3 regions of the Arthrobacter sp. E44 genome follow, and region 3 is predicted to be linked to each of the others. Evidence: riboswitches for the same ligand, from Rfam matches in the RefSeq annotation. Region 3 holds a riboswitch; each other region holds the start of a gene.
The links. A riboswitch is a leader RNA that binds a small molecule or an ion and turns the genes downstream of it on or off. The one in region 3 is predicted to bind thiamine pyrophosphate.
Positions count from the first base shown of each region.

Region 1 (3,272 bases), on a different contig from region 3:
TTCGCCGTCCCATGGCCTGCCCAGCACCTCGGTCTGCAGGCGAAAATGCTTCAGCGACCGTTCGTCCGGGGCCGGCATGGTGCGCAGGATGCCCACCTTGCCCTCCAGCATGAGCTGCGCCGCCGCCATCCCGGTCATCAGCGAAATCTGCGCGTTCCAGTCCTCCACCGGAAGCTGTGGAACAGCGTCAATCCGGTAGCCGCCGTCGGGCAGCTGGACAATCTCCTGCTCAGGCATGTTCAGGCTTGCACCTTCACGCGCCCGTTCCAGTGCCACCCGCTTCAGGCCCACCTCACGGAGCAGCTGGAGCACGGGCGGGGCGGTCCCGGCGTCGAGGGCTGCCTGGGCGCCCCGGTAGCTGAGCTTGTCGCGGCTGCGGACCCTCGCGCGACGGACGCTGACCGTCAGTACGGTTGCTTCGCCGTCGAGCGTGAAATCCCAGACGAAGGCCGAACACTCCTGGCCGGGCAGCAGGCTCCCGGCCCCTTCGCTGATGACCTCCGGGTGCAGTGGGATCCGGCCGTCAGGAGCGTAGAACGTCTGTCCGCGCCGCCGCGTCTCCGCGTCCAGGGGGCCTCCCGGCGCAACGAAGGCTGGAACATCGGCGATCGCGTACATCACGCGGTAGCCGTCCCCGTCCAATTCAATAAACACTGCCTGGTCCAGGTCCGTGGAGGATGCCGGGTCGATGGTGACAAACTCGACGGCGGTCAGGTCGTAGGACGGCAGCTGCAGCGCCGCAACGGCAGCCAGGGCGTCTTCCACGGCTTCTGCGGGATACGGGCCCGGAAGCTCAAGCTCCGTCCGCAGCAGGCCCAACGCCTCTTCCAAGGCGTTCTTATGGTCGTGGACGTTGGGAGCCAGCCGATGATGTGACACAAAATTCAGCGTAGCCCCAAGTTCCGCGATTAAGCAGGCTCAGGAACCGGCAGCGTCCAGCGCGTCGAGGAGGGAGGCAGCAGCTGCGGCGGGATCAGGGGCTTCGGTGATGGCCCGGACCACCACGATCCTGCGCGCACCCGCCTCCGCCACCTGGCGGACGTTGCCGTGGTCGATGCCGCCGATGGCAAACCAGGGCACCGGGTCCGCAGCCTGCCGTGACGCCTCGGCCGCGTACTTGACCAGTTCGGGACCGACGGCGGCCCTGCCGGGTTTGGTGGGCGTAGCCCAGACAGGGCCCACGCAGAAGTAGTCCAGCCCGGACGGTGCGGCAGTTGCGGCAAGGGCGGCATCCACCTGCTCGGGCGTATGGCTGGAGAGTCCGATGGCGGCGTTGCCGTCGACCAGCGTGCGTGCGGCCGCCAGCGGCAGGTCCTTCTGGCCGATATGGAACACCGGGGCCCCGGAAAGCACGGCGATGTCGGCGCGGTCGTTGACCGCCCACAGCTTGCCGCGCCGCACCGCCACTTCCTTCAGCACAGCCAAAAGGTCCAGTTCCTCGGCTGCCTCGATGGTCTTGTCACGCAGCTGAATGATGTCCACGCCGCCGGCAAAGGCCGCGTCCACGAACTCCGCAAAATCGCCGCGGTCCCGCCGTGCATCGGTGCAGAGATACAGGCGGGCAGCCTTAAGGGCCTCGCTGTCGCGGGCGTTGACAACCTCGGCATTGGCAACTCCGCCGGCCGGAGCGTGGGAACCTGCGGGAAGGGAAGGGGTGGTCGCATTCATGCCTGCAAGCCTAATTCCTCTAAACTGGGGAGGTACTGCGGGAGCCCGCGGCAGCTGTCACAAAGCGCCGGGCTGAGAGGGCGTCAGAGCCGACCGCTTGACCTGATCCGGTTAATGCCGGCGTAGGGAAGGAACCCAGATGCGTACCCCCGGCACCACCCAGCCCTCGTCCGTTGATGCGTCCATTCCCCCCACCCTTCGTGCCGACGTCGCCGTCATTGGCGGGGGAGTGGTGGGACACGGTATCGCCTGGGAACTGCAGCGTTCCGGACGCTCCGTCGTCCTCATTGACGACGCGCCAGGTTCCGGCGCGAGCTGGGCTGCCGCCGGCATGCTGGCCCCCGTGAGCGAACTGCACTACCAGGAGGAGGACCTCCTGGAACTCATGCTGGAGGCATCGTCACGGTGGCCGGCATTCGCGGCCGCCGTCGCCGATGCATCGGGCACGGATTCCGGATACCTCACGACGCCGACACTCGCCGTGGGCGCCGACGCCGCCGACCGCCGCGCCCTGATGGACCTGCGCACAGTTCAACAGGCGAGCGGGCTGTCCGTGGAACCCCTGACCGTCCGGGAGGCCCGCAAACGCGAACCCCTCCTCAGCCCCGCCATCGCCTGCGCCCTCGATACCCCGGGGGACCACCAGGTGGATCCCCGCCGGCTGGTGGCGGCCCTGCGGCTGGCACTGGCCGGCGGCGCCCGCGAAACGCACCACCTCGCCGTGGCAGGGGCAGTGGACGGTTACGCAGTGCCGGAGCGGGCAAGCGGGCTGTTGTGGGAGGACGGCATCGTTACGGGGGTTCGGCTCGCCGGTGGCGGCACCGTCCTGGCAGCGGAAACCGTGGTGGCCAACGGGCTGCAGGCGGGGGCGCTCGCGGACCTCCCCCATGGCCTCGAGCTGCCCCTGCGTCCCGTCCACGGGGACATCCTCCGGCTTGCAGTGCCCGGCCCCCTCCAGCCCCTGGTGACCGCAACGGTGCGGGGACTGGTGCACGGAGTTCCGGTGTACATCGTTCCGCGCCGGGACGGGACCGTGGTGATCGGAGCCACCCAGCGCGAGGACGCCCTGTCCGACGCCGTCAGTGCCGGCGGCGTCTACCAGCTGCTGCGCGATGCCCAGGCGCTGGTGCCCGCCGTCGCCGAGCTCGAACTTCTGGAATGCACGGCCCGGGCCCGCCCGGGAACCCCGGACAATGCGCCGCTGCTGGGAAGGGTGCCGGTGGACCTGGCCTTAAGAAGCGAAGGATCCGCAACGGAAGCCGGTTACGTTCCGGGGCTCATCATCGCCACCGGTTTTTTCCGGCACGGCGTCCTGCTCACACCCGCTGCAGCAGCCATCTGCACGGATCTGCTCGACGGAAAAGCCGACCCCCGCTGGGTCCCCTTCCGCCCGGGCCGGTTCTCCGGCCCGGGAACGGCCACCCACGGCCTCCACGACAATGGCACCCACACCAAGGAAACAGCGTGAACATCACCCTCAACGGAAACCCGCACACGGTGGCCGACGGCGCCTCCATCACCACACTCGTCAGCCAGGTCACCGGACGCCCGCTGGCTGACAACGGGCAGGCGACGGACGGCGGGAAGCTGGGCGTCGCCGTCGC
Region 1 is NZ_JBHDJA010000001.1:139,669-142,940, forward strand. Features, by position in the region: gene ACETK3_RS00635 (RNB domain-containing ribonuclease) at 1-879, opposite strand, end outside; gene thiE (thiamine phosphate synthase) at 919-1,668, opposite strand; TPP riboswitch at 1,696-1,815, shown strand; gene thiO (glycine oxidase ThiO) at 1,808-3,136, shown strand; gene thiS (sulfur carrier protein ThiS) at 3,133-3,272, shown strand, end outside.
Region 1: linked by a shared signal. The riboswitch ahead of thiO (glycine oxidase ThiO) and the one ahead of thiC (phosphomethylpyrimidine synthase ThiC) in region 3 are both predicted to bind thiamine pyrophosphate.

Region 2 (3,272 bases), on a different contig from region 3:
CCGAAGCCGTGCCGGCGGAATCCGTTGCCGTAGAAGCGGTTGGGCTGCGAGGAGGTCATTTCGTAGATGGCGAGGTGCCCGGTGATGGCACCGCGGAGCCGGCGGTTCAGGCCGCAGAGCGACATGAGGTTGACGGAAGCCAGGGAGATTGCCGGGACTGTGTCCACGTAGGCGCCGTAGCTGTCATCCAGGCCCAGGCCTCGCATGGTCCGGGCGAACAGCGCGCTGTGCATCCGCTCAGGCCGGCCGCCGCCGTATTCGTCCGCCTGGATTTCCACCAGGGCCGCCTTCGGCCTGCCGCTGAGCCGCGGAATGGCCCAGGTGTGCGGGTCGGCTTCCTTCAGCTGGTACATGGATTTGTGGACCAGGAACTCCTTGAGCTGGTCCAGGGTGGCTTTCCGGGCCACGTAGCGGGACAGGCTGGGGCCGGTGTCCGTGGCGGCCAGGCCGAAGAGGACGTCGGCAACTGCGTCACTGGTCATGGCAATTCCGTCGGGCAGTTCGAAGTTTCCTGCCGCCTCCTTGGCGGCAGCGCGCAGTGCCGCTTCGAAGGGTTCCTCGATCAGCCGCCGGACCCTGATCAGCGCAGGCTCCCACTCCCAGCTGTCTGAAACGCCGTCCAGCCCGGAGTAATGGAGTTCGTAAAGGCAGAATAGTGCGAGTTGGATGTCCTCGTCGGCAATGATGTCGCCGGTTCCGGCCAGCTGCCGCACCACCAGGGAGTACAGCCCATCCAGGCCCGGCCCCGCGGCGTCCGGAGCCTGCGCCAGGACTTTGAACAGTGCGCTGCTGACGGGGCCTCTGGTTTCCGGGATTCTCATGGTGCTCCTTGGTCTGCCGCGCTGCTGACGGGAACGAACGCGGGGCCGACCATGGTGAGTCCCATGTGCCCGTACTCCTCGAAACCCGGGAGACAACATAGTAAGCATGATTACTAATAAAAGCTAAGCGCGCTTGTTTCCATGCCTGGCGCCACCACGCACGGCCGGTCACATCCTGTCCGGTTGGCGCCCGCAGCCCTCAATCCAGCGCCGTTCGGTGTAAACTGGACCACGCCCGGATGGGCAAATCAAAAGCCTTACCCAAACCAAAAAGCAACACTAAAAACGACAGGGGAGCGCCGCCGTCGGGCATCCTGGCAGAAGCCGGGCACCGCAGGTGGGCGCTGAGAGTGCGGACCGCCGCAGACCCTCGAACCTGATCCGGTTAGTACCGGCGCAAGGGAGTCGAGTTCTCAAAGTGTCGCGGCTGCACGGCAACGGGCCGTCAGCCGGTCCACTTTCCCCTCCTGTTCCCCAGGAGGATCACATGAGCACTGCAGCAATCAAGAAGACCACCAGCAGGTCCTGGCGCGTCGTGGACATCGTGGTGGCCGCGCTGGTGGCCATCGCCGGCGGCGTCATCTTCTGGGCATGGGACCAGGGCGCGGCAGCACTGTCCGCCCCCATGAACGCGGCCTACCCGCCGCTCACCGGTCTGCTGGCCGGCGGATGGATGATTCCGGGCGTGCTGGGCATGCTCATCATCCGCAAGCCGGGCGCGGCGCTGTTCTGCGAGACCGTGGCCGCCACCGGAGAGCTGCTCATGGGCTCGCAGTACGGCGCCTCGGTCCTGTTCTCGGGGTTAATCCAGGGCCTGGGTGCGGAGATCATCTTCATCATCTTCGCCTACCGCAAGTTCAACCTGCCCGTCTCCCTGCTGGCAGGCGCCGCGGCCGGCTTCTTCTGCGGCCTGAATGACTCGTTCGCGCCGTGGGGCTGGAACATCGCCTACTCAGGTGCGGACAAGTTCGCCTACATCGTCCTCACCACCATCTCCGGCGCCGTCCTGGCCGGCGGCCTGTCCTGGCTCGCCACCCGCGGCCTGGCCCGCACCGGCGTACTGAGCTCCTTCGCGTCCCGCAGGGCTGCCACGGAGCCAGTCTTCTCCTGATGGCACCCTCCCAGGGCGCAGCCGGCGCCGTCCGCCCCGCCGCGGTCACTGCCCGCGGCTGGGGCTGGCGGCATGCCGGCAGGGCCAGGCCCGCCGTCCATGCCCTTGACCTGGACATCAGCCCCGGCGAGCGGGTGCTGCTGCTGGGCCCCTCGGGCGCCGGAAAGTCGACGCTCCTGCATGCGCTGGCCGGCGTACTGGGAGACATTGACGACGACGGCGAGGCGGGCGACGCCGACGAGTCGGGTTCGCTGCTGGTTGACGGCGCCGTGCCCCGCTCCCAGCGCGGCCGCGCCGGCTTGATGCAGCAGGACCCGGAGACGCAGGTGGTCCTGTCGCGGGTGGGGGACGACGTCGCGTTCGGAGCCGAGAACCTTGCCGTGCCGCGTGACGCCATCTGGGCGCGCGTGCACGAGGCGCTTGCCGACGTCGGACTGTCCCACCTCCCGCTGGACCACCCGACGTCGGCCCTGTCCGGCGGGCAAAAGCAGCGCCTGGCGCTGGCGGGGATCCTGGCCATGCGCCCGGGGCTAATCCTGCTGGATGAGCCCACCGCCAACCTGGACCCGGACGGGGTGCTGGAAGTCCGCGACGCCGTGGCGCGCTGCCTGGACAAGACCGGGGCCACCCTGGTGGTGGTGGAGCACCGGGTGTCGGTGTGGAAGGACCTGGTGGACCGGATCGTGGTCCTGCAGCCGGGCTCCGCCTCCGAGCCCGCCGTGCTCTTGGACGGGCCGCCGGACCGGGTACTCAGTGAGGCGCGCACCATGCTCGCCGCGGCGGGGGTGTGGGTTCCCGGCTACGTCCCGGCCACCCGTGCCCGGGCTGCGGTGCAGGCGCCGGGAACGGGGAATCTCCTGCTGGCGGCCGAACAGCTGGGTGTTTCCCGCGAACGACCCAGCCGCAAGGGCTTCCGCAGGATCCCGCCCGTCCCCGTCCAGGAAGGCGTGGCCGCGCAGGTCCGCGCCGGGCAGGCCCTGGCCATCACCGGTCCCAACGGCGCCGGCAAGTCGACCTTCGCGCTGACCCTTGCCGGCCTCCTGGAGCCGGTCTCCGGAAAAGTCTCCGCCACCCTGGACCTCAGCCGGGGTGCGGGCATCGACCCGTTCCGGTGGAAGGCCGAGCAATTGATTTCCCGCGTAGGGACGGTGTTCCAGGAGCCTGAGCACCAGTTCGTGACCGGCAAAGTGCTGGATGAGCTGCGCTTTGGCCCCCGGCACCTGGGCCATGGTGAGGACCGGGTTGACGAGCTGCTGGAGCGGCTGCGGCTCACCCAGCTGGTGGATGCGAACCCGTACACGCTCTCCGGCGGTGAAAAGCGGCGGCTGTCCGTGGCCACC
Region 2 is NZ_JBHDJA010000007.1:62,711-65,982, forward strand. Features, by position in the region: gene ACETK3_RS08220 (iron-containing redox enzyme family protein) at 1-821, opposite strand, end outside; TPP riboswitch at 1,102-1,242, shown strand; gene ACETK3_RS08225 (ECF transporter S component) at 1,309-1,932, shown strand; gene ACETK3_RS08230 (ABC transporter ATP-binding protein) at 1,932-3,272, shown strand, end outside.
Region 2: linked by a shared signal. The riboswitch ahead of ACETK3_RS08225 (ECF transporter S component) and the one ahead of thiC (phosphomethylpyrimidine synthase ThiC) in region 3 are both predicted to bind thiamine pyrophosphate.

Region 3 (3,272 bases):
GGCCAAGGTAGAGTCCGCCGTCCTGCTCAGCCACCACCTCGAGTCCCAGCGCGCGCTGGTAGTAGTCGGCCATGAGCTTCATGTCGCCCACCTTGAGCATCACGGTGCCCATGGCGAGGTCGGCAGGAAGAAGATCCTGGCTGCTGGCTGCTGCGGTCATTGATGGCTCCTTGTGTTGGAGGCCGTCCCAATGGCGGCCTGTCACACATTAAAATTACTTGAAGCTTCAATTTATTCCAAGTCCCCAAGGGCCCTCTGGTCAGCGGATGATGCGGCCGCCCAGCACCACATGCTCAAGCGACCTGATGGTCTCCGGCACGGCCCGGGGGTCTTCCCGGCACACCACCGCGTCGGCCCGCGCTCCTTCCGCCAGGACGCCCGCCCCCAGCCAGGTCCGGGCGGCCCAGCATGCGGCATCCAGTGCTGCCGTCATTGGCAGGCCGGCGCCGTGCAGTTCAAGGATTTCGTCCGCGATCCTGCCGTGGCGGATTGTGCTGCCGGCATCGGTTCCGGCAAAGATGCGCACGCCGGCTGCGTGGGCCTCGGCCGCCCGTTCCAGCCTGCGTTCCCACAGGGCGCGCATGTGGGCGGCGTAGCGCGGGAACTTGGAATCCGCCTGCGCCGCGATGTCCGGAAAGGTGGCGATATTGATGAGGGTGGGCACGATCGGTATGCCCTGTTCGGCGAACCGGGGCAGGTGGCGGGGCAGGAGGCCCGTGGCATGTTCAATGCAGTCGATTCCGGCATCCAGCATCTGGTCCAGGGTGTCCTCGGCGAAACAGTGGGCGGTCACCCGGGCACCTTCGTCATGCGCTGCCTGGACGGCGTCACGGACGACGGCGGCGGGAAAGGAAGGAGCCAGGTCACCGGCGCCGCGGTCAATCCAGTCCCCCACCAGCTTGACCCAGCCGTCGCCGTCGCGCGCCTGCTTGCGGACGGCCTCCACGAGGCCCTCCGGCTCCACTTCCTCCGCGAAGCCGCGCAGGTAGCGCCGCGTTCGGGCGATGTGCCGCCCGGCACGGATCAGCAGCGGGAAATCCCCGCGGCCCTGCATCCAGCGGGTGTCGGCCGGTGAACCGGCGTCACGGACCAGCAGGGTTCCTGCGTTGAGGTCAGCCAGGGCCTGCTCCGCAGCCGTGGCGGCGTCAACGGGGCCGCCCGGTCCCAGCCCGATGTGGCAGTGCGCGTCAACGAAACCCGGCAGTACCCAGCCATGGAGGACCCTGCCCGGCTCCGTCACGGGACGGGTGAAGGTGAGGCTCCCGTCCACGGACCAAAGCCCGTACCGGATGCTGTCGGGTCCGGTCAGGACGGGTCCGCTGAATTCAATGACTTGTGGCATCAGGACTTCCTTTCATTGCCCGGACAGGCTAGCACCGCGGATTGTGACAACGCGGTCCCAGGGGCCTGTGGTAGCTTCGTTCCTGACCACACGGGTGCCCCTGCAGGGGCTGAGATCGGGCTGACGCGGCCTGCGACCGTTGAACCTGTCCGGGTAATGCCGGCGAAGGAAGTGAGTATTCCCTTGAGTACACAAAACACCCAGTTAAACGCTGCCCAAATCCAGGCAGAAACAACAGCGGACGCTCAGACAGCACTTCAGGTGACCCAGTCCCTGAAGTCGCATTCGCTGGCCTTTATCGAAGATCCCGGCGCCGGGATCCGGGTGCCGGTAACGGAAATTTCCCTTGAGCCATCCCCCAACGGCCGGCCCAACGAACCGTTCCGCACCTACCGGACAGCGGGGCCGGGCAGCGACCCCGTCCGGGGCCTTCAGCCCTTCCGTTCGGAGTGGATTGAGGCACGGGCAGACACCGAGGCGTACACCGGCAGGGAGCGCAACCTGCTCGATGACGGCCGCTCGGCAGTCCGCCGGGGTGCCGCCTCTGCAGAATGGAAGGGCGCCCGGCCGGTGCCCCGCCGCGCCGTCGACGGCCGGACAGTGACGCAGATGCACTATGCCCGGCAGGGCATCATCACCCAGGAAATGCGGTTCGTGGCGCTGCGGGAAAACTGCGACGTCGAGCTGGTCCGCAGCGAGCTGGCCGCCGGCCGCGCGATCATCCCCAGCAACATCAACCATCCCGAGTCCGAGCCGATGATCATCGGCAAGGCCTTCCTGGTGAAGATCAACGCCAACATCGGCAATTCCGCGGTCACCAGCTCCATCGCGGAGGAGGTGGACAAGCTGCAGTGGGCCACGCAGTGGGGCGCCGACACCGTCATGGACCTGTCCACCGGCGACGACATCCACACCACCAGGGAATGGATCATCCGCAACTCCCCCGTCCCCATCGGGACAGTACCGATCTACCAAGCCCTGGAAAAGGTCAACGGCGAGGCCAACGCGCTGACATGGGAGATTTTCCGCGACACTGTCATTGAACAGTGCGAGCAGGGCGTTGACTACATGACCATCCACGCCGGCGTGCTGCTGCGGTACGTCCCGCTCACAGCCAACCGCGTAACGGGCATCGTCTCGCGCGGCGGCTCGATCATGGCCGGCTGGTGCCTGGCCCACCACCAGGAAAACTTCCTGTACACGCACTTCGATGAGCTATGCGAGATCTTCGCGAAGTACGACGTTGCGTTTTCCCTGGGTGACGGTCTGCGCCCCGGTTCCACCGCTGACGCCAACGACGCCGCCCAGTTCGCGGAGCTGGACACGCTGGCCGAGCTGACGCAGCGCGCCTGGGAATACGACGTGCAGGTGATGGTGGAAGGCCCTGGCCACGTCCCCTTCCACCTGGTCCGGGAAAACGTCGAGCGCCAGCAAGAGCTGTGCAAGGGCGCGCCGTTCTACACCCTGGGGCCGCTGGTGACTGATGTTGCCCCGGGCTATGACCACATCACGTCGGCCATCGGTGCCACCGAGATTGCCCGGTACGGGACCGCGATGCTCTGCTACGTCACCCCGAAGGAACACCTGGGCCTGCCCAACAAGGACGACGTGAAGACCGGCGTGATCACCTACAAGATCGCCGCCCATGCTGCGGACCTGGCCAAGGGCCACCCGGGCGCGCACGAGCGGGACGACGCGCTGTCCAAGGCCCGTTTCGAGTTCCGCTGGCGGGACCAGTTCGCGCTGTCCCTGGACCCTGTCACCGCCGAGGCGTTCCACGATGAGACGCTGCCGGCCGAGCCCGCCAAAACGGCGCACTTCTGCTCGATGTGCGGGCCTAAGTTCTGCTCCATGCGGATCAGCCAGGACATCCGTGATGAATTCGGCTCCGCGGAGGCCCAAGCGGCGCTTGCCGGCGTGGCATCGGGGA
Region 3 is NZ_JBHDJA010000012.1:142,965-146,236, forward strand. Features, by position in the region: gene ACETK3_RS12770 (VOC family protein) at 1-160, opposite strand, end outside; gene ACETK3_RS12775 (amidohydrolase family protein) at 260-1,342, opposite strand; TPP riboswitch at 1,423-1,530, shown strand; gene thiC (phosphomethylpyrimidine synthase ThiC) at 1,526-3,272, shown strand, end outside.